DNA from 2 places in the Planifilum fulgidum genome. Region 2 is predicted to be linked to the other one. Evidence: a T-box and tRNA genes for the amino acid it is inferred to sense, from the RefSeq annotation. Region 2 holds a T-box; the other holds one or more tRNA genes.
The links. The T-box of region 2 lies ahead of ileS (isoleucine--tRNA ligase). A T-box ahead of a tRNA ligase gene usually reads a tRNA of that ligase, here a tRNA-Ile.

Region 1 (10,798 bases), on a different contig from region 2:
GGAAGTGGCCTCCCGGGCCCGCAAAGCCGGCTATACGGGCCGGACGGTCTCCCTCACCCTCCGGAGCTTCGATTTTGGTTCCGTCCACCGCTCCCTCACCCTTTCCGAACCCACGAACATCGGCCGGAAGATGTTTGAAGCGGCGGTGATCCTCCTCCGGCGCCACTGGGATCACCGGCCCGTCCGCCTGATCGGAATCACCTTGAGCAACCTGTCCTCCGACCGGATGATGCAAATGGACCTGTTCGGAAAGCGGGAAAGAGAGCAGCGGTTGGCGGAGGCCATCGACGCCATCCGCAACCGGTTCGGAACGACCAGCATCTTCTGGGCCCGCTCCCTCACCGGAGCCAGCGTCTTCGTCGACCGGGCCGGCAAAATCGGAGGACACCGCATCTGATCTACCGGTCCAGGACGCTTTGGAGAATGTGGCGGCGCTCCGCGGGGGTGAAGCCCTCCCAAAGCCACTCGCCGTAAATGAGCAGGTCCAGGTGGAGGTGCATCCCCGCATTGCTGCGTTTCACCCCGTCGCTGGTGCCCGAGTTCCCCACATAACCGATGACTTCTCCCTTTTTCACCCTTTTTCCGACGGTGATGTCGCCCTGAATGCTGCTCAGGTGGCAATACCGGGAGAGAACCCCCTTTTCGTGCTGGATCCATACGGACCGTCCCCGCATCTTGTCGAGGATGTATTGCGGCGTCTGTCCCTCGTTTTGAACGCCGATCGAAAGATAGCGGTTCCGCTCCGCCTCCGACATCTCCTGATAGTCGTGGTCGGCGCGGACAACCACCCCGTCCGCCACCGCAAGCACCGGCGTCCGGGAATCGATGGAAATCCCGCTGGTCCAGCTGAAATAATCCAGCCCCTCATGAACTCCGTTCCGGTAGGGGCGGGGAGCGCCGGGAAGGTGGGAATCCTTCGTGCTCACCCGGGCGCCCTGAATCGGAGTGTCCAGAAAAGACAGGTAATCGATCAAAGCGCGGGCGTCCCCCTTGGGGATTTCCCGCCGCCCGGTTTCCGCCATGGCCGGAACCGAGGCGTTTTGTTCGATGAGGGCGCGGTCTTCGCGGATTTCCACCTGCCTTCCCAACCCTTCCTCCACCACGACGGCGGGGATCCGTATCTCTCCCTTGCGGATAATGGGATATGCCTCCACGGGAAGATAAACGCCGTTACGGCTCAGCACGGGCGCTTCCCTCAACATGGTCAGTTGGACCTTGCCCTGGCGAATCGTGAGAACCCCTTCCCGGGCATCATACTCGTAATCGATTCGCAGCTTCTCCTTCAGGTCGGACAGCCGGAAGGTGACAATTCCCTCTTCCTTCCGGAAGGGAACCTCCACCTTGGCGGACAGCCTTTCCTCCTTTTCCGGCTTCTCCGGGCGGGGAGGAGGGGAAGCCGTCTGCTCTTGCGGCTTCACCGGTTCGCGATGCCACGGCAGGTGCTGATTCAAGAGATTAAACGGAACAAACAGCCACAAAAAAACAACGAGAATCGCCACCGCGACGAGTAAACTAGGTTTGCCCATGGGGATCTCCTTACCCGAGTTTTATCCCTCTCATTTTAACACAGTCCGGATGCGCCGACCAGAAATCTCCTTTCCAGAAAACGGAATGCGGAAAGGCGCGCGAAAAGAAAAAAAGCAAAAGCACCTCGCAAGCGAGGTGCTTTTTGATGGTGGGCAGTATAGGACTCGAACCTATGGCCTCTTCCGTGTCAAGGAAGCGCTCTCCCTCTGAGCTAACTGCCCAAAACGGTGGATCATGGTGGGCCCAACAGGACTCGAACCTGTGACCAATCGGTTATGAGCCGACCGCTCTACCAACTGAGCTATAGGCCCACATCCTGGCGGAGCTGACGGGATTCGAACCCGCGATCTCCTGCGTGACAGGCAGGCATGTTAGGCCTCTACACCACAGCTCCGCGGGAACGGGCTGATCGCCCGCTTCTCCCATGCATTTGGTTGCGGGGGCAGGACTTGAACCTGCGACCTTCGGGTTATGAGCCCGACGAGCTACCGACTGCTCCACCCCGCGCCGAAGACTTCAAGTGAAGGACAGCTATAAATATACACCATGTGAACGAATAATGCAAGGGGTTTTTTTAATTTTTTTTGCTTCCTTTTTCATCCTTGCGCCAGATGTAACGGACCCCGTAGCGCCCGCCCTTGGAGCGGAAAACCTCCACCTCCGCCGGACTGTCGTATCCGTAAACCCACCAGTCCTCCGTCATCCGCGCGGCCAGACATCGGGCTTGAAAGCGGGAATCGTACAATTTGGCCCAGTAAATCCAGCAGCTCATGGTCTCCACTCCTTCGGGATGAACGAAATCCGCTTTCTCCACAAAATAGTGTGTCTACCCGATGCCGGTTTCATGCCGCCCGGTCCCTTGCGCTTTAATGAAACGCATTCGCTCCGTTTTTCCCGCCCCGGCGGTCTTGGGTCCGATCAGCCAGCGCTTCTGTCCCTCAACTCCTCCGCCTCCAGCTGCTCCTCCTCATCCCTCAGCCGGTGGGCCAAGCGGCTGGAAGCCGAAGCGGCGATGCTGGCCACCAAGTCGTCCAAAAACGTGTGGACTTTCCCGTTCTTCTTGGTGTCCAACCTACCGATGACCCCGATCTTGTGTTTGTCCAGATGGCCGAAGGTGGTGACGGCAATGCTGCCGTAACCGAAAACCGAACCCAGGGCCAGGGTTTCATCGCAGCCAAACAGTCCCTCATCCCCTTCGACGAGCGATTGAAGGGGTTCGGACAATGCCTTTTTTTCCGCCAATTGATCCAATTCGATCCCGACGAGAATCGCATGCTGGATCTCCCTTTTCTCCAGGACCGCCAGCACGCTCTCGATGCAATGATCCAGCGTCAAAGTCTCGCAATAGGGAGCCTGCATCCGGTAAACGATCTCGGCAATCTCCTCGATCGTCACTCCCCGTTCTCTCAGCCGCCTCAAGGCGGCCTCCTTCACTTCCCGGCTGTGAACGCGTCTTTTTTCCATCCCATTCACTCCTTTCCCTCCATGATACCACAATTCGGATCGGATATGTTTCAATCCATCCGGATCTTTATCCCGCCGAATTGCCGAGGTATAATAAAAATGATTGCCTTTTTTCTGTCGAAGACTGCCCTGAAAGCCAGAAACGGCTGAGGGGCCCCGGCGCCTTTGTCCCCGACAATTTTTTTCGGCATAATCCTTTCACATAAAGGAGGAATCCCATGAAATACGGAATCGCCATTTTTCCGCAAAAAAAGGTGCAAGATGTGGCCAACTCGTTCCGGAAACGGTATGATCCCCGCTACACGCTGATCCAACCGCACATCACCCTGAAGGAAGCCTTTGAACTGGAAGAGGAAAAATTGCCTGAAGTCGTGGAACATCTGGAAAGGGTCGCCGCAGAAACCGCTCCTTTCACCATTCATTTCCACAAGGTCAGCACCTTCCATCCCATCACCAACGTGATTTACTTGGCGTTGACCGACAACGAACCGGTGACCAGACTCCACGAAAAAATCAATTCGGACCCCATCTACCACAAAAGCCGGTTCGACTACACCCCGCACCTTACCATCGGACAGGAGCTGTCCGACGATGAGCTGCACGACATCTACGGCAGCCTGCGGTTGAAGAAATTCGATCTGACGAGCCTCGTCGATCGCTTTCACCTGCTGTATCAACTGGAAAACGAGTCCTGGACCGTCTATCAAAGCTTCCTGCTCAGGGGAAAAACTGATCCTTCCCTCGGGGAAAGACCATGCGGGGAGGACGGGCAACATGGAGATCCGGGTCATCACGGCGAAAAAGGAAGAGGAAAAAAACGCCGCCCTCGCCCTGCGACGGGACGTATTCGTCAGGGAACAGCAGGTTCCCGAATCGCTGGAGCAGGATGAGTGGGATGAAACCGCCACCCATTTTCTAGCTTATGTTTCGGACGCCGCGGTGGGCACCGCCCGCTTTCGCCTCATCGCTCCAAAGGTGGCCAAAGTGGAAAGGGTGGCCGTCCTCCCCCGTTACCGCGGGCGAGGAATCGGCCGCGCGCTGATGGAAACGGTCGAACGCCACGCCGCCGAATCGGGGGTTTCGGAAATCGTCCTTCACTCCCAAGACCATGCGGTTCCCTTTTACGAAAAATTGGGATATCGGGTTCAGGGCGCTCCCTTTATGGATGCGGGCATCCCTCACCGGAAAATGTCCAAGCGGCTTTCGGGAAAGTCAACCTCTCCGCTTCAGGGCAAGTAAAGCTTCCACCCGGTCCCTTTCAACGGTGCGGCTTCCGAGAGGGCCGTGATAGGGAATGCCGTGGCGTTCTCCGTGAAAATCGGACCCCCCGGTAACGATCAACCGGTGTTTTTCGGCCAAGGCCTCATAACGCCGTTCCGCTTCCGGGTCATGATCCGGGTGATAAGCCTCCAGCCCCGCGAGACCGTTTCGGATGAGCGACTCAACCAGTTCGTCGTCCCCATAAATTCCCGGGTGGGCCAGAACGGGAACGCCCCCCGCCTCGGAGATCCACCGGATGGCCTCGATGGGGGAGATGCGACGCGGCGTGCAGTAGGCCGCTCCCCCTTTTCCCAGGAAGCGCTTGAAGGCTTCATCGATCGATGACACGATCCCTTTGTCGACCAGCACTTCCGCGATGTGGGGCCGACCCACGTTCGCCTCCGGCGCCTGTTCCCGCTTTTTGGCCAACACTTCCTCCATCGTGATCGGAATCCCCAGCTCCCTCAACTTGTTCACCATCATTTCATTCCGCTTTAGGCGGACTTCCCGGAGCGAGCGAAGCTTCTCGGCGAAATCCCGGCCGATTTCCCCCGGAAAATAGCCCAAAACGTGGATTTCCTTTCCTTCCGCGAGGGTGCTGATTTCCACTCCGGGAATGACATCGACCCCCCATTTCGCCCCCGCCTTCATCGCTCGCTCCACCCCGGCCACCGTGTCGTGATCCGTCACGGCGACGGCGGCCAACCCGGCTTCCCGGGCCGCGCGCACCAGCTCCTCCGGCGAATATTGCCCGTCGGAGGCCGTGGTGTGTGTGTGAAGATCGGCTCGGTTCACAGCAATCCCTCCTCTCCACTGATCATATCGTAAACCAAGGACGCATAAATTGAAATAGTCGTCTCCATATTTGCCGCAATTCGTGAAAAACGGGATTGAACCTTGTCCAGGAAGGGAAAAAGGTAGGGAAACCAATCGCCTGAAGGAGGAGCGACATGCGGTTACTGGCCAAGCGCATCACGGGTATCGTCTGTCCCCGCCGGGTGATCGATCAGACGCTGACGTCTCAAGGGTTTGTTCGCCGGAGACAGCATCCGCCCGTTTATGACATCCAGATCGAAGATGTCGCCTCCGGAACGGTTTACCGTCTGCGCATCCCCACCGATTCCCCCCATCCGGATCTTGGTTCCTCCGACGAAACCCTGCTCCGATTGGGTCCGCCTTCCATCCGCTGCAATAAGAGCATGAAGGGGCACTTGCGGAACCAGCCCATTCCCTCCTCCGTATTGACCGCCGCCAATGAAAAAATCGCCGAAATCGCCTCTTATCTGCGCACTCCGTCCTACCGCTGAACCCATTCCGTTCCAAGACAAAACCCTTTTTCCGCCTTTGCGGAAAAAGGGTTTCTTTTGTCCGCCGGTCAGTCCTCCTCTTCCCCAGAATCGCCGGACGGGGCGATCGACTGAATCGTGGAAACGACTTCTTCCGAAGAGGCGCCTTCGGAGATCTCCCTTGCATCTCCGTTGAGCAGAAACGCGTCCGGTACCTGTTCCCGTTCCTCCTCCTCCGTCGCTGAAGCCGGTTCGGCTTCCCCGGGGGACAGCTCCTCAGCGGCCGGATCGGGGCGCCCCATTCCGATCCAGAAAACCGTGCCCTCCACCCGCGATTCGATGGTTCCGTCGTGTTGTATGGCCAGGGTGAAGGATTCCGTTTTTCTTTCCCGGAGAAGCGCCCAGCAGCCGGATCGGTCGGTCATCGCCACCACCACGTAACCCTCATGGGCAAAGGGGAAATCCAGCGGCACCTCCACTTCGGTTTCCCGTTCGGACTCACTGATCGAAAAGGGCGCGTTTCCGCACTGCATCACCGGCGGGAAAAAAACCGGGAAATTCAACTTTTCCGGACCGATGGAACCGTCCGCGATCTTTTCGCCGGTCACCGCCTGGTCCGCCAGAGCTTCACCGGTGACGCACCGCGGAGAAAGATGCTCGGAAGCGATCGCTCCCTGAACAATGTGCCGGGACGAGACCGCCCCCTCCGCCAAATGGTGTTCCATCACGCTTTCCGGCGCCAGCTTCCCGGAGCTGACCGCGCCGTCCGCCAGATGATGCCTCATCACGCTCTCGGGGGCCAATTTCGCCGAGCTGACCGCCCGTTCCGCCAAGTGGTGCCTCATCACGCTTTCGGGAGCCAGCTTCCCGGAGCCGACCGCACCCTCCGCCAAGTGCTGTTCCGTCACGCTCTCCGCCGCCAGCTTCTCCGAACTGACCGCGCCGTCCGCCAAGTGCCGCTCCGTCACGCTCCCGGCAGCCAGCTTCCCTGAGCCGACCGCGCCGTCCGCCAAGTGATGCTCCGTCACGCTTTCGGCGGAAATTTTCCCGGACGTGACGGCCCCGTCCGTCAAATGGTGTTCCATCACGCTTTCCGGCGCCAACTTCCCGGAGCTGACCGCGCCGTCCACCAGGTGATGCCTCATCACACTCTCGGGGGCCAATTTCGCCGAGCTGACCGCCCGTTCCGCCAAGTGGTGCCTCATCACGCTTTCGGGAGCCAGCTTCCCGGAGCCGACCGCACCCTCCGCCAGGTGATGCTCCGTCACGCTCCCGGCGGCCAGCTTCCCGGAGCCGACCGCGCCCTCCGCCAGGTGATGCTCCGTCACGCTCCCGGCGGCCAGCTTCCCGGAGCCGACCGCACCCTCCGCCAGGTGATGCTCCATGACGCTCTCCGGCGCCAGCTTCCCGGAGCTCACCGCGCCCTCCGCCAGGTGATGCTCCATGACGCTCTCCGGCGCCAGTTTCCCGGAGCTGACCGCGCCCTCCGCCAGGTGATTCTCCATGACGCTCTCCGGTACGAGCTTTTCGGAACTCACCGCACCCTCCGCCAAGTGATGCGCTGTTACGCTTCCCCCGGCCAGTTTATCGGAGGTGACGGCCTCATCGGTCAAATGATGACTCATTACGCTGTTGAAAGCCAGCTTTTCACCGGTGACGGCCGAATCCGCCAAATGGTGCCCCGTCACGCTCCCGGGGGCCAGCTTGTCGGCGCTGACCGCGCCGTCCGCCAGATGATAATCCTTCACGCTCGCATGGGCCAGCTTTCCGGAGGTGACGGCGCCTTCTCCGAGCTTGATGGTTGTGACGCAGTAGTCGACCAACTTGTCGGTGGATACCGATTCGGGGGCGATCTTCGATGTGGTGATGGACCGATCGGTCAGCTTGGTGCCGGAAATCGCATTGTCTGCCAAATGTTCGCCCCGGACGGCCCCCTCCTTGATATGCCGACTGCCGACGGATCGCTCTTCCAGATGGTGTTCCCCGATGGCGCCGTCGTCCACATGTCGGCCCTGGATGGCTCCATCGTCGATCGCACCGGAGCTAATGGCGCGCTCGGCAATCTTCGAACGGGTAACCGAACGGTCGGCCAAATGCTTCTCTTGAACGCTTTGGGGAACGAGATGTTCGCCGGACACCGACTGCTTTTGCAGATGATCCTGTCCGACCGAATCGGCGGCGATTTTTTCGGAGGTGACCGCGCCATCATTCAGGTGTCGGCTTTCGATGACCCGGTCCGCCAAATGCTCCTTCCTGACGGCGGCGGTGGTGAGATGGAGCGATTTTACGGACTCGGGGGACAATTTCTCGGAGGTGACGGCTCCCTTCTGCAGCTTGGAGGAGGAGACCGATTCATCGGCCAGTTTGGTGTCGTCCACGCTGTTGCTGGTCAAGTGGCGCGAAAGGATGGAACCGCTTTTGATCTTTTGCGCCGTGATGGTTTCATCCTCCAGGTGTTTGCCCTGAACGTGGCCGATCGCCAAATGATGCGACTGAATGCTGCCCTCTTTCAGTTTGGTTCCATGGATCGAACGATCGGTCAGGCGATCGCCCGGTATGCTGTTTTCCTTCAGATGTTTCGCCTGGATGGTCTCCCGCCGGATGTGATCCCCACTGACCGATTCCGGTGAAAGATGATGCTCCTTGATCGATCCGGGGGCGATTTTGGCGTCGGTGACCGCTCCTTCCGCCAATTTGGAAGCGTCGACGGAAAAGTCGGCCAAATGGTCTTTTTGGATGCTCCCGTACTGAATCTTGGAACCGTCGACGGACCGATTGGCCAGCTTTTCATTGGTCACGGCGTTGTCCGCCAAGTGATCCGTGTATACGGTCAGGCGGCGATCGGAGGGCGTCGGGTCCGCCTTTCCGGGTTCGCGGGAGGAAGACTTTTGTTCCCCGGATTCCTCCGCTCCGGAAACTTTCGCTTCATCCGACGGCCTGAGCCATGCGGATGACCGTTCGATGGAATCCGTATTTCGCTTCGTTGTCGGTTTGTTCCGACGAAACAGCTCGTTTTGTTCCTCATCCGTGATCCGGTCCAACATGTCCAGAATCCGCTCGTCCGGGAAGAGATTCCGTCTCGAATGCCTTGCGCTTTTTCGCTTTTTCACGTTATCCTTCCTTTCATCCCGATTCTAACCACAGATATATTCGCCTTGGACGATCGCGGAAACCGCGGACACGCGAAAATAGGCATGCGTCCCCTGTCCACAAAAAAAGCACTCCATCTGGAGTGCCCAAACCGCTCTTTCCTCCCCGGCTCCCCGCGGCAGGGGCTTCCGGGAAAAACGCCGCCTCCCCCAAGAGATTGGGATAAAGGAACCTCCTTCCATCAATAGAAGGGGTTCCGCGCCGCCGACCCTTCGATGGGGGGCGGACGATTTCCTTTTTCCCGGTATTCATTCAGAGGAATCCCTCTCCTCCCCTTTTTCCCGGCCGGCATCCCGCAGGTCCCGTTTTTCTTCCATTCCCAACTCCCGGCTCACTTCGTTGACCAATTCCTTGATTTTCTCCTCCCGCCTGCGGCCCGTGAACTTGCGCAAGAGACGGATCAATGGCATACTCCCCTTTCCGTGGATTCCTCCTTTTTAATGTCCCCTCTTCATTCATCTTTATCCCCGATGGCAATTCGGGCGGACCGGATCTGTTCCGGACCCAGGATGAACACCCTCTCAAACCCTTCATTCCCGATCGAGCGCTTCGTCTTCTGCAGCAGGGCGTGGTAGTTCCGAATCACCTCGGGAGGGATCCGGCGACTGCGGCATTCATTCTGCCTAAGACATAGCTCGTAGGGAACGTCAAACACGATCGCCGCCGGATGAAAGCGGTACCGACGGGCGAGGGAAAGGTACGCGGTCCGATATTTCCTATCCAGGGCCGTCGAATCAATTACGGTAAGACGCCCCAGGGAAAGGCGCAACCGGACGATGTGCCGCAAAAGGGAAAAGGTTTCGCGATGAACGGCCATATTTTCCTGATCGTCGCAAACCATCTCCCTGCACCGGTCCGAGGAGACGATCTGCGACCGGGCAAAATGCCGCTCGGCAAACGTGGATTTTCCGGATCCCGGAGCCCCGCACAGCAAAACCAGACTGCGGGAAGGCAGACGGAGGGTGACGGACACCCTTCTCACTCCCGTACCCACATGGATTGGGCGTGGTTTTTCGCCTCTCCAGGTATTTTTGTCGTTCCGGCGGTTTTTAACCAAAAAATAAAGCGGCCTCCTCCATTCAGGCCGCCTGCTCAGGGATGATTCTCCACGGACACCTTGGTTTCGGGGGCGGCATTCCAATCCTTCGTCACGGGGTAGACACCCTCCACTTTCGTGAAGAAGCTGTCCCACTGCCGCACCGCCACCACCCCCCTCACCCAGAACCGGTTGTCCGTCCAATTGGGGGGGTATCCCCGAAGGTTGATGGGCAACCACTTGCCACCCACTGCCAGAAGGGGACCCGACGCCGAAAGGGTCATCATGAAAGTGCCCGTCAAGGTCGGAGCTTTGGTCTCCTCCTGCAGGACCCCGTGTTCCTTGATCCAGCGCTTCGCTTCCAGCGCCAAGGGCAACGACCGGATCAGCTTGATGTAGACCGGCCGGTAAGCGGAATACACCGAAGCCATTCCCTGTTCATTCAGCCAGCGGAACAGTTGCTTCAGCGTGTTCAGAAAAATCTTTGAACCGACCGGGGTTCCCCCGGCATGATCCACATACCAGACGCCGCATAAGTGCTCCAGGACATCCTCGTCCAAAACCCGCCAATGAAAGGCTTTCCCGAAATGGGTGGCTACGTAATCGCGGAAAAAGCGGAGCGTCCGCCCGTACAACTCCTGGGTCCGCCGCTGCAGCGGAGACACCACATCCTCAAAAAACAGCTGCAGCTGATGGTTCACCGCTTCCGGACAATTCCGCTCTCCTTCGGGCAGTTCCGGCAGGGAGACCGGAATCAGATTCTCCGCCGCCGGCGCCACCTCTTCCACCGATTCAATGATCTTGGAAATTTCCTCACGGTCTTTGGCGCGTCGAATCGACCATCCCAGAACGCCGAGCCCTTCCCGAACCCAGAAATCCCGATCGAGTTCTTTCTCTTTGTCCGCGAACTGCTTCAGATACAAGAGTATCTCCCCTCTCATCTCGTGGAAAAAAGTAGTATAAGGGCCAAACCATTCATACCGGTTTCCCAACCGAGAGAGGCGGGCGATGACGATTGCCCCTTTTTCGATCGGTTCAGTCACGCGGACGGGAACCTCTTCTCCCCAAGGAAGCG
Region 2 (10,798 bases):
ACGGAATCGGGCTTCAAGGATCCCTCGTTTACGGGAGGCGTGGGCATGGTCCATTATCTTCTCAGGGGACCGCTGAATCGGCAGGCTTCCGGCTCGGAAAAATCCTCCCGGCAGAAGAGTCAGCGGGGTCCCTCACCTCTGGAACGGATGAAGAAATGGCTGAGCGAATTCATCTGAACAAGCAACTCTTAGCACTTCGGGAGATCGACAAAAATGGAGGGACGTGCGATGTTGGAGTTTGATATGGATGTGGAACAAATTGCCCAAATCAAGGTGATCGGCGTCGGTGGCGGCGGCAGCAATGCTGTCAACCGGATGATCGAGGCGGGGGTGCAGGGGGTTGAATTCATCGCCGTTAACACCGATGCCCAAGCGCTCAACAATTCCCTGGCCCCGATCAAACTGCAGATCGGGGAAAAGCTGACCCGGGGGTTGGGCGCCGGAGCAAATCCGGAGATCGGAAAAAAAGCGGCGGAAGAAAGCCGTGAAAGCATCGAGAATGTCCTCAAGGGGGCGGATATGGTCTTTGTGACCGCCGGAATGGGCGGGGGAACCGGGACCGGAGCCGCTCCGGAGATCGCCGCGATCGCCCGGGAGCTGGGGGCGCTTACCGTCGGGGTCGTCACCCGCCCCTTCACCTTTGAGGGAAGGAGACGGTCTCTCCAGGCCGAGCAGGGCGTCGCAGCCCTGAAGGAAAAGGTGGACACCCTGATCGTGATTCCCAACGATCGTCTCCTGGAGATCGTGGATAAAAATACGCCGATGATCGAAGCCTTCAGGGAAGCGGACAACGTGTTGCGCCAAGGGGTGCAGGGCATCTCGGATCTGATTGCGGTTCCCGGGCTGATCAACCTCGATTTCGCCGATGTGAAGACGATCATGACCGAACGGGGATCGGCCCTGATGGGAATCGGCACCGCCACCGGCGAGAACCGGGCGGCGGAGGCGGCGAAGAAGGCGATCTGCAGCCCGCTGCTTGAGACGTCCATTGACGGGGCCCGGGGTGTGCTGATGAACATCACCGGGGGAACCAATCTCAGCCTCTATGAGGTGCATGAATCGGCGGGCATCGTCGCGTCGGCCGCCGATCCGGAAGTGAACATGATTTTCGGAGCGGTGATCAATGAAGATCTCAAGGATGAGATCATCGTGACGGTGATTGCCACCGGTTTCGATCAGAAAAAGGAAGAGCGGAGAAAACCGCCCCTCGACGTTCGGGACGAAAAACCCTCCTCCAGGGGTTTGGTCATCCATCCGCCGAATGACGATCTGAATATCCCCACCTTCCTGCGCAAACGGCGCAGATAAAGCCGTCCGGAGCGCCCGCCGTTTTTTTCGGCGGGCGCTTTTTTTTACCCCAACGTTCGACGAAAAAAGTTGGATTTACACGCAAGTTTAGACAGACTTTGAAATATAGATTGTAATATACTGTTTTCACCAAGCTGTCGGGATAAGGGGGACAGTGGATGGTCATCTACGCGGACATGGTCTTCCTTTTCAACCTCTGCGTCGACGGGTTGATATTGTGGATGACCTCGGCCATCCGCCGCCGGCCGGCGAAATGGTGGCGGATTCTGCTGGCGTCCGCCCTCGGGGCGGGATATTCGGTCCTGCTCCTGTGGCCGGTCTTTTCCGTCGCCTTTGTCCTTCCCCTGAAGGTGCTCGTTTCGGCGATCATGGTGTGGACCGCCTTCGGTTTTTCCTCTCCCGTCGCCTTTTTGCGCAGCATCGTGGTGTTTTACCTGGTTTCCTTCGTGATGGGAGGGGCCATGTTCGCCCTGCATTACTTCGTCACCGGAAGCGGACAGGTGGAGGGAGGGGTGTTTTTCACCCAATTCACGGGATGGGGCTCTCCCGTTTCCTGGCTGTTCGTGTTGGTCGCCTTTCCGCTCGTGTGGCTCTACACGCGCCACGCGTTCCGTTCCCTCCAGGAACGGCAGGCCGTTCATCAATTCCTGGTGCCGCTCTCCATCGAACTGGGGGGAAAAAGCCTGGAATGCACCGGCTTGATCGATACGGGCAACCAACTTCGGGACCCCCTGACGCGGACGCCCGTCATCATGGTGGAACTGGAAGCTGTCGCCCCGTGTCTTCCCGACGAGCTGGTGACTTACGCGCAAAACGGGGATTGGTCCTCCGAGTGGCCTTCCCTCCCGCAGGAGTGGATGACCCGGATTCGGCTCATCCCCTTCCGGGGGGCCGGAAGCCGCGGGGGGATGATGATCGCCCTGAAGCCCGATCGCATCATGATCTGCACCGGCGGCGGGTGGCACGAGGTGGAGCGGGCCCTGCTCGGTCTGGACAGCGGTCGCCTTTCCTCGGACGGCAGTTATCATGCGATCATACATCCCGCCTGCCTGCCGGCGGTCGGGTAGATTGGGGCGAGCCAATCCCGAGAATTGTTGCAAGGAGGTCGGATCGATGCTCGTCAGGTGGAAATTGGCCATCCAACTGTTCTGGTACAGGCTGCTGATCTTTTTGGGATTCAGGGGGGAAGAGATCTATTACATCGGAGGCAGCGAAGCGCTTCCCCCGCCGCTGACCCGGGAGGAAGAGGAAATTTTGCTGGAGAAGCTCCCCAGCGGAGACGCCGCCGTCCGGGGGATGCTGATCGAGCGCAACCTTCGGCTGGTTGTCTATATCGCTCGGAAGTTTGAAAACACCGGGATCAACATCGAAGATCTGGTTTCCATCGGAACCATCGGCTTGATCAAAGCGGTCAACACCTTTGATCCCGGCAAAAAGATCAAGCTTGCCACCTACGCTTCCCGCTGCATCGAGAACGAAATCCTGATGTTTCTCCGGCGCAACAGCAAGGTGCGCGCCGAAGTCTCCTTCGACGAACCCCTCAACACCGACTGGGACGGCAACGAGCTGCTTCTCTCGGATGTCTTGGGGACGGATGACGACATCATCTACCGGAACATCGAAGAAGAAGTGGACCGCACCATTCTCCGGGATGCCCTCAACAAATTGTCGGACAGGGAAAGGGAAATCATGGAACTTCGCTTCGGACTGAACGGGAGCGAGGAGAAGACCCAGAAGGATGTGGCCGATCTCCTGGGCATTTCCCAATCGTACATTTCCAGGTTGGAAAAGAGAATTATAAAGCGGCTTCGCAAGGAATTTAACAAAATGGTGTAAATGTCTGACCCTCTCCCGGCGAATTATAAATTTCCCTCCTCAGGAGATACTGTCAAGTAATGCTTCCCTGAGGAGGGTTATCCATGGCGCGAAACAAAGTTGAAATCAGCGGAGTGGATACATCCAAGCTGCCGGTTTTGACCAATGAAGAGATGCGGGAATTGTTCCGGGCATACCAGGCCGGGGATCGGTCAGCCAGGGAAAAATTGGTGAACGGCAACCTCCGGTTGGTCCTCAGCGTGATCCAGCGCTTCAACAACCGGGGCGAAAGCGCCAACGATCTGTTTCAGGTGGGTTGCATCGGTCTGATGAAAGCGATCGACAACTTTGATCTGGGTCAGAACGTGAAATTCTCCACCTATGCCGTTCCGATGATCATCGGGGAGATACGCCGCTATCTCCGCGACAACAACCCGATCCGCGTCTCCCGATCGCTGCGGGATATCGCCTACAAGGCCCTGCAGGTTCGGGATTCGCTCACGAACCGGTTTTCCCGCGAGCCCACCATCATGGAAATCGCGGAAGAGATGGGGATCTCCAAGGAAGAGGTGGTGTTTGCCCTGGACGCCATCCAGGATCCCGTTTCCCTGTTTGAACCCATTTACCAGGACGGGGGCGATCCGATCTACGTGATGGATCAGTTGAGCGATGACCGGCAGAAGGACATTTACTGGGTGGAAAAGATTGCTCTCCGGGAAGCGATGAACAAATTGAACGACCGGGAAAAGGCGATTTTATCCATGCGATTTTTCGAGGGAAAAACGCAGATGGAGGTGGCGGAGGAGATCGGCATTTCCCAGGCTCAGGTCTCCCGTTTGGAAAAGGCGGCCATTCAGCAAATGCAGAAATATATCTGAGAGACTTGTTCGCCTCTGTCGGCCTGGGAACCGGAAGGCGGTTTTTCGTCTCGACTCCGCGCGGCGGTGAGTCGAAAAACCCCCTCCTGATGTTTTGTCGACAGCCTGAAAGAGATTTGTCGGGCCGCGCCCGAACGGGGGCGGCGTACATTTTTCCGATCGGGCTCATATACTTGAAGTAAACGCCAGAGGCAAGGTGAGCCCGATGATCAAGATTTCCGAATTGCAATCCAAAGACGTGATCAGCATCACGGACGGCCGAAAGCTGGGGCAAATTCACGATTTGGAGCTGGATCTCAGGGAAGGTCAAATCACGGCGTTGGTGGTTCCGGGAGAATCCCGGTTTTTCGGATGGATGTCCGGGGGGAAAGAGTGGGTGATCCCCTGGAATCAGATCGTCAAAATTGGGGCGGATGTGATCCTGGTCCGCCTGGATTCCCATACTCTGGAAGATGAACCGTCGCCGAAGCCCTATTTAAGCCGCCCATCCGACAATTATCGACCGACTTGACCCTTGTCTCCTCTCCGATATGTGGTAAGATAGGATAAAGGAGGGGAGGACGTGGAACCTTTTCGGTACCGGGAAGATGCGAAAATCCCCTGTTTTTCTTTACATCCCTGGGAAGAAGCCTTTCCCCGCCTCGTCGCGGGGATCAGTGCACGAAAGGCTTCCCCGGATCCGTTCCAGTACAATTATGCGCTTCACATCGGAGATGATCCGGACCGGGTGCGGTTGAACCGGCAGAAGCTGGCCGAGCAACTGGGCATGTCCTTCTCCTCATGGACCTGCGGGGAGCAGGTACACGGCGCGGATATTGCAGAAGTCACATCCGAAGATCGGGGAAAAGGTCGGAACTCGCTCGAGACCGCCCTGCCCTCCGTCGACGGTTTGCTTACGGACGAAGAAGACATTCTGCTCACCTCCTTTTATGCCGATTGTGTTCCTCTCCTGTTTTACAGTCCGGATTCCAACCTCATCGGGCTGGCCCATGCGGGATGGAGAGGGACCGTGGGGAAAATCGGACCGCGAATGGTGGAAAAAATGGTGCGGCGGGGTGCGAAACGCGAGGGAATCCTCGCGGCGATCGCCCCGTCCATCGGCGGTTGTTGCTACGAAGTGGACGAGCATGTCGCGGGTCCCTTAAGTCAAGTCCTTTCCGACCTGTCAGGAGTGCTTTTTTCCTCCCGACCGGGCAGATGGATGCTGGATCTGAAGGCCGCCAACCGAAAACTGCTGCTTCAGGCCGGGATCCGGGAAGAAAATCTCCTGGTCAGCCGCTGGTGCACTTCCTGTCACGAGGAGCATTTCTTTTCCCACCGCCGGGATCGGGGACGAACCGGTCGCATGGTGGCTTGGATTGGGATGCGGAAAGGAAGGAAGGCGTAATGGACGAACTTCAGCGTCGCTGGAGCCGGGTCAAGGAAGAGATCGAAGCAGCCTGCCGACGATCGGGCCGCGATCCCCGGGATGTCCGGGTTGTGGCGGTGACAAAATATGTGGATTCGGACACGATCCGACAAGTATTGGATATCGGGCTGAAGGACATCGGCGAAAGCCGCGTGCAGGAAGCCGTTCCGAAGTGGGAAGCCCTTGACGGCCGCGGCACATGGCATTTCATCGGCCATCTGCAGCGGAACAAGGTGAAGGACGTGGTCACTCGATTTACATATATTCACTCCCTTGACCGCTTTTCCCTGGCTGAGGAAATCAACCGGCGGGCCAGCCGGGTCGACCGGAAAATGCGTTGTTTCATTCAGGTCAACGTATCCGGAGAGAAGTCCAAGTTTGGCCTGCCTCCGAATGAAGTGGCCGAATTTGCGCGGGAGGTGGCGGAGTTTCCTTATATCCAGCTCGAGGGATTGATGACGATGGCTCCCCGTTCGGACAATTCTGAAGAAGTTCGCCCCATCTTCCGGCGTTTGCGGGAAATCCGGGACGAGATTCGCCTTTCCGGGGATCCGCGGCTCCGTCTTCCTCACCTGTCGATGGGGATGTCGCAGGATTACGCGGTGGCTGTGGAAGAAGGGGCCACGTGGCTTCGCCTGGGATCGGTTCTGGTTGGCGAATCGCGGTGAGGGCGAGGAGGGAGGCGGTTCCGATCGGCAACTTTATGGATCGAATCATGGGCTTTTTCGGGATTCCCGAGGAGGAAGACCTGGAGGAGGTAGAAGAAACAGAATCCGGACAGCCCCGGGGGCGGGGGAGAAACAAAGTGGTTTCCCTCCACACCCAGAAACAGATCCGCGTCGTTTTGTCCGAGCCGCGTTCCTACGAGGAGGCTCAGGAAATCGCCGACAATCTGAAGAGCCACCGTCCGGTGGTCATCAACCTGCAGCGGGTTCGCAGGGAACAGGCGATTCGAATCATCGATTTTCTCAGCGGCACGGTTTACGCGCTCGGAGGAAGCATCCACAAACTGGGGAGCCACATCTTCATGTGCACTCCGGCCAATGTGGACATACAGGGAACCATCTCCGACATGCTGTCTGAAGACACGAAAGATCTGTTGAGGTGACCCGATGGATATCGTTTTCGAGCTAGTCTCATGGGGTTTCTACGCCTATTATCTTCTGATCTTCATTTACATCATCATGTCCTGGATTCCGCAGGCACGGGAATCGGCGGTGGCCTACGCGATTGCCCGGTTGGTGGAACCGTATCTGTCGGTGTTCAGGAGCATCATTCCACCCATCGGCATGATCGACATCTCCCCGATTGTGGCCATCATCGCCCTTCGTTTTGTCGAACAAGGCGTCTACGCGATTCTCAGGTGGGTGTTGAGTCCCTTTCTGTTATGAACAAGCAAAAATCAGCGATCTGGGACCATTTTCATCCCGAAGAGCACCCCTTTGTCGAGCGCGCTTTCGACTGGATCGACCGGGCGTCGCGCGGCCGGCCGGTGCGCACGCCCTTTCTTGATCCGCGGGAGAAAGCGATCGTCGAGACCCTGATCGGTCAAAAGGGGGAACTTCAGTGCCACTTTGACGGGGGATATGAAGGGGCGGAACGTTGCCGCTGCCTGATTGCCCCCCGATGGATTTCCCCGAAGGAGGAGGCCTTCGGTCTGTCGTTTTTGTCCGTCAGGGTGAAGAGGCGCTCCGGCCAGCTTCACCATCGGGACGTGTTGGGTGCTCTGTTGGGATTGGGCATCAAGCGGGAGATGATCGGTGACATTCTCATTGCGCAGGGACAGAGCTTTGTGATCGCGGCCCGTGAGATCGCCGACTTTGTCCTCCTTCACCTGAGCCGCATCGGCTCGGAATCGGTCTCCGTAAAGCTGTGCGATCGAAACGAATTGGCGGTGCCGGAACGCCGGGTGGAGCAGCGGACCGTCTCCGTGGCGTCCCTCCGGGTGGATGCCCTGGTTTCCGGCGTCTTTCGGTTGTCCCGGGCCAAAGCTTCCGAAGCGATTCGCGGCGGAAAGTGCCGGGTCAACTGGAAGGTGGTGGAGGACCCCTCCCGCACGCTGGAGGAAGGCGATACCGTCTCCCTGCGGGGCTGGGGGCGGTTTCGGGTCGATGCCGTGGAGGGAAAAACAAAAAAGGGAAGGTTTCTGGTGAGGGTGGAACAGCCGGAGTGAGCCGGGTGAACTGACATTTTGTTCCGTTTGAAGGTTTTTCTTCCGGGAAATACGAACGAATCCTTTTTTTACCTGGATTTTGGACAAGTCGGTATAGCTTTCCGGCAGGATTTTTGTTAGTATTGTCGAATAGAAAACGTTGAAGCACTTCCGAGGAGGTGTCGATTATGCCGCTTACGCCATATGATATACACGATAAAGAGTTTAAACGCTCTTTTCGCGGTTATGATGTGGATGAAGTGAATGATTTTCTGGACCAGATCATTAAGGAGTTCGAACTGCTGATCCGGGAGAAAGAGCAACTGGAGCGGCAAGTGGAGGAATTGCAGGCGGAGTTGGAGCGGGTGATGGAAGAGCAATCGATGCAGGCTCCGGTTCCGTCGCGCGACGGTCAAGCGGTTCAACCGCCGCAGCGTTATCAGGATACGCAGGCAGCTTCCACCGCCGCCCTGACCTCGATGGAGCAAAGCATTCACAAATCGATCCGCGTGGCTCAGGAAGTGGCGGAGGAAGTGCGCCTGAACGCCAAGAAGGAGGCCGAGTTGATCGTCCAGGAGGCGGAGAAGAACGCCGACCGGATCATCAATGAGGCGCTGCAGAAGGCGCGGGCCATCCACAGCGAACTGCTGGATCTGAAGCAGAAGGCGACGATTTATCGCGCCCGTTTCCGCACCCTGGTCCAGTCCCATCTCGACATTTTGGAGAACTCCGACTGGGAGTCCCTGGAGGAACTGGAGGAAGGGCTTGAGGAAGTGGGCAAACAGCTGGAAGAGTATACGGAACAGCAGAATGCGAATGAGAATGAATCCGACATGAACAACTTCCATACCCAAGAATACGAAACGCCCGTTTTCGAAGATGAACCCTCCTATGAACTGGAAGAGGAGGACGAACCGAGGCGGGAACTGCGTCGCACTTCCCGTAAGCTGAAGAAAAAGGCGATGTTCTGATTTGGACCGCCGCACAGCCGAATGGATTCCCTTGACACGCCCCTATGGGATGGGTATAATTTCCCAAAAATAGTTCAGGTAAAGGCGAAGAACGGGACGAGTAGACAGGAAGCCTGCGGACCAGCGAATTAGGGTATGGTGGGAGCCTAATCCAGACTTCTGTCCAAAATCCCCCGGGAGCCGTCGCCTGAAACTTTGCGGAGTAGGGCAGACCGGGTCATTCACGTTACGAATGATTGAGCGGGTGCGTTTTCCCGACTGCGGAAAGCGGACCTATTAGGGTGGTACCGCGGGAACCTTCTCGTCCCTAGGGGGATGGGGGAGGTTTTTTTCTTTTTATAGGAGTGTGAGAAAGCATGGATTACAGCCAAACCCTCAATCTGCCGAAGACCGATTTCCCCATGCGTGGCAATCTGCCCAAAAGGGAACCGGAAATTCAAAAATGGTGGGATGAAATCGACATCTACCATCAGGTGCAGAAGCGGCGTCAGGGAAGGCCGAAATTTGTGCTGCACGACGGGCCGCCCTATGCCAACGGCGATATCCACATCGGCCACGCCCTGAATAAAACCCTGAAGGACATCATTATCCGCTTCAAATCCCTTCAGGGATACGACGCGCCCTATGTGCCCGGATGGGACACCCACGGTTTGCCCATCGAGCATGCGATCATCACCAAGAAGGGGATCGACCGGAAAAAGGTGGATCCCGTAGAGTTCCGGGAAATGTGCAAGGAATACGCCCTGTCCTTCGTCGAGAGGCAGAAGGAACAGTTCAAGCGGCTTGGCGTGCGCGGCGACTGGGAGAATCCCTACCTGACGCTCAGGCCCCAGTACGAGGCGAAACAGATTCGCCTGTTCGGCGAGATGGCGCGCAAGGGGTACATCTACCGCGGCCTCAAGTCCGTTTACTGGTCTCCCTCGTCGGAGACGGCGCTGGCGGAGGCGGAGGTGGAGTATCGGGATAAGCGTTCACCCTCCATCTATGTCGCTTTCCCCGTCAAGGACGGCAAGGGCATTCTGCCCGTGGAGAATACGGCCGTGGTGATCTGGACGACGACTCCGTGGACGATTCCCGCCAACCTGGCCATCGCCGTTCATGCCGATTTCACCTACACCCTCGTCCGCGCCGGAGAGCGTCGGTATCTTCTGGCCGAAGAGTTGGTGGACGAGGTCATGAAGACGGTCGGCATCGAACGTTTTGAACGGGTCGGCTCCTGGAAGGGAAGCGAACTGGAGGGGGTCGTCTGTCGGCATCCCTTCTACGACCGGGAGAGTCCGGTGATCCTCGGAGACCATGTGACCCTTGACGCGGGAACCGGCTGCGTACATACCGCCCCTGGTCACGGGGAGGAAGACTTCCTGCTGGGTCAGAAATACGGACTGGGTGTCCTGTGTCCGGTCGACGAAAAGGGCCGCTTCACCTCGGAAGCCCCGGGCTTTGAGGGGATGTTCTACGACGATGCCAACAAGGCGGTCACGAAAAAGCTGGAGGAAGTGGGGGCCCTGCTCAAGCTCGGCTTCATCACCCACCAGTATCCCCACGACTGGCGCACCAAAAAGCCGGTGATTTTCCGGGCGACGGAGCAATGGTTCGCTTCCATCGACGGCTTCCGCCAGCAGATGCTGGAGGCGATCAAGGAAGTCAAGTGGACGCCGCCTTGGGGAGAGGTTCGCATCGGCAACATGATCGCCGAGCGGAGCGACTGGTGCATTTCCCGCCAGCGGGTGTGGGGCGTTCCCCTGCCGATCTTCTACTGCGAGAAGTGCGATCACCCGCTGATCACGGAGGAGACGATCGACCGGATCGCGTCCATTTTCGAGAAGGAAGGCTCCTCCGCCTGGTATGCCAAGGATGTGAAGGAGCTGCTTCCGCCGGGCGTCCGCTGTCCGGAATGCGGTCATGATTCCTTCCGCAAGGAAACGGACACCATGGATGTATGGTTTGATTCGGGCAGCAGCCATGCCGCCGTGCTGATGGAGGACGAGCGGCTCACTTGGCCGGCGGATCTGTATCTGGAGGGGTCTGACCAGTACCGGGGCTGGTTCAACTCTTCCCTGTCGACGGCGGTGGCCACCACCGGCCGGGCTCCCTACAAGGGAGTGCTGAGCCACGGTTTCACCCTGGACGGGGAAGGGCGGAAGATGTCCAAGTCCCTGGGCAACACGGTGGAGCCCAACAAGGTGATTCAGTCCTACGGGGCGGACATTTTGCGCCTCTGGGTGGCTTCCGTGGAGTACCAGGCCGACGTGCGAATCTCCGACGA

Region 1: it has a tRNA-Ile gene. The T-box ahead of ileS (isoleucine--tRNA ligase) is inferred to sense a tRNA for this amino acid. The anticodon was not compared.

Annotation. Positions count from the first base shown of each region.
Region 1 is NZ_FOOK01000002.1:28,985-39,782, forward strand. Features, by position in the region: gene dinB (DNA polymerase IV) at 1-397, shown strand, start outside; gene BM063_RS01105 (peptidoglycan DD-metalloendopeptidase family protein) at 399-1,526, opposite strand; tRNA gene BM063_RS01110 (tRNA-Val) at 1,674-1,748, opposite strand; tRNA gene BM063_RS01115 (tRNA-Ile) at 1,763-1,838, opposite strand; tRNA gene BM063_RS01120 (tRNA-Asp) at 1,845-1,921, opposite strand; tRNA gene BM063_RS01125 (tRNA-Met) at 1,959-2,034, opposite strand; gene BM063_RS01130 (hypothetical protein) at 2,102-2,299, opposite strand; gene BM063_RS01135 (phosphatidylglycerophosphatase A family protein) at 2,446-2,991, opposite strand; partial or broken gene BM063_RS01140 (YjcG family protein) at 3,210-3,713, shown strand; gene BM063_RS01145 (GNAT family N-acetyltransferase) at 3,766-4,230, shown strand; gene BM063_RS01150 (PHP domain-containing protein) at 4,204-5,046, opposite strand; gene BM063_RS01155 (hypothetical protein) at 5,202-5,558, shown strand; gene BM063_RS01160 (WIAG-tail domain) at 5,627-8,647, opposite strand; gene BM063_RS17485 (hypothetical protein) at 8,936-9,091, opposite strand; gene BM063_RS17490 (AAA family ATPase) at 9,139-9,660, opposite strand; gene BM063_RS17140 (SEC-C domain-containing protein) at 9,780-10,798, opposite strand, start outside.
Region 2 is NZ_FOOK01000036.1:18,527-29,324, forward strand. Features, by position in the region: gene ftsA (cell division protein FtsA) at 1-177, shown strand, start outside; gene ftsZ (cell division protein FtsZ) at 229-1,308, shown strand; gene spoIIGA (sigma-E processing peptidase SpoIIGA) at 1,467-2,375, shown strand; gene sigE (RNA polymerase sporulation sigma factor SigE) at 2,422-3,144, shown strand; gene sigG (RNA polymerase sporulation sigma factor SigG) at 3,228-4,001, shown strand; gene BM063_RS15175 (YlmC/YmxH family sporulation protein) at 4,207-4,512, shown strand; gene pgeF (peptidoglycan editing factor PgeF) at 4,564-5,388, shown strand; gene BM063_RS15185 (YggS family pyridoxal phosphate-dependent enzyme) at 5,388-6,077, shown strand; gene BM063_RS15190 (cell division protein SepF) at 6,113-6,517, shown strand; gene BM063_RS15195 (YggT family protein) at 6,522-6,800, shown strand; gene BM063_RS15200 (YlmH family RNA-binding protein) at 6,797-7,582, shown strand; gene BM063_RS15205 (DivIVA domain-containing protein) at 7,750-8,532, shown strand; T-box leader at 8,611-8,844, shown strand; gene ileS (isoleucine--tRNA ligase) at 8,889-10,798, shown strand, end outside.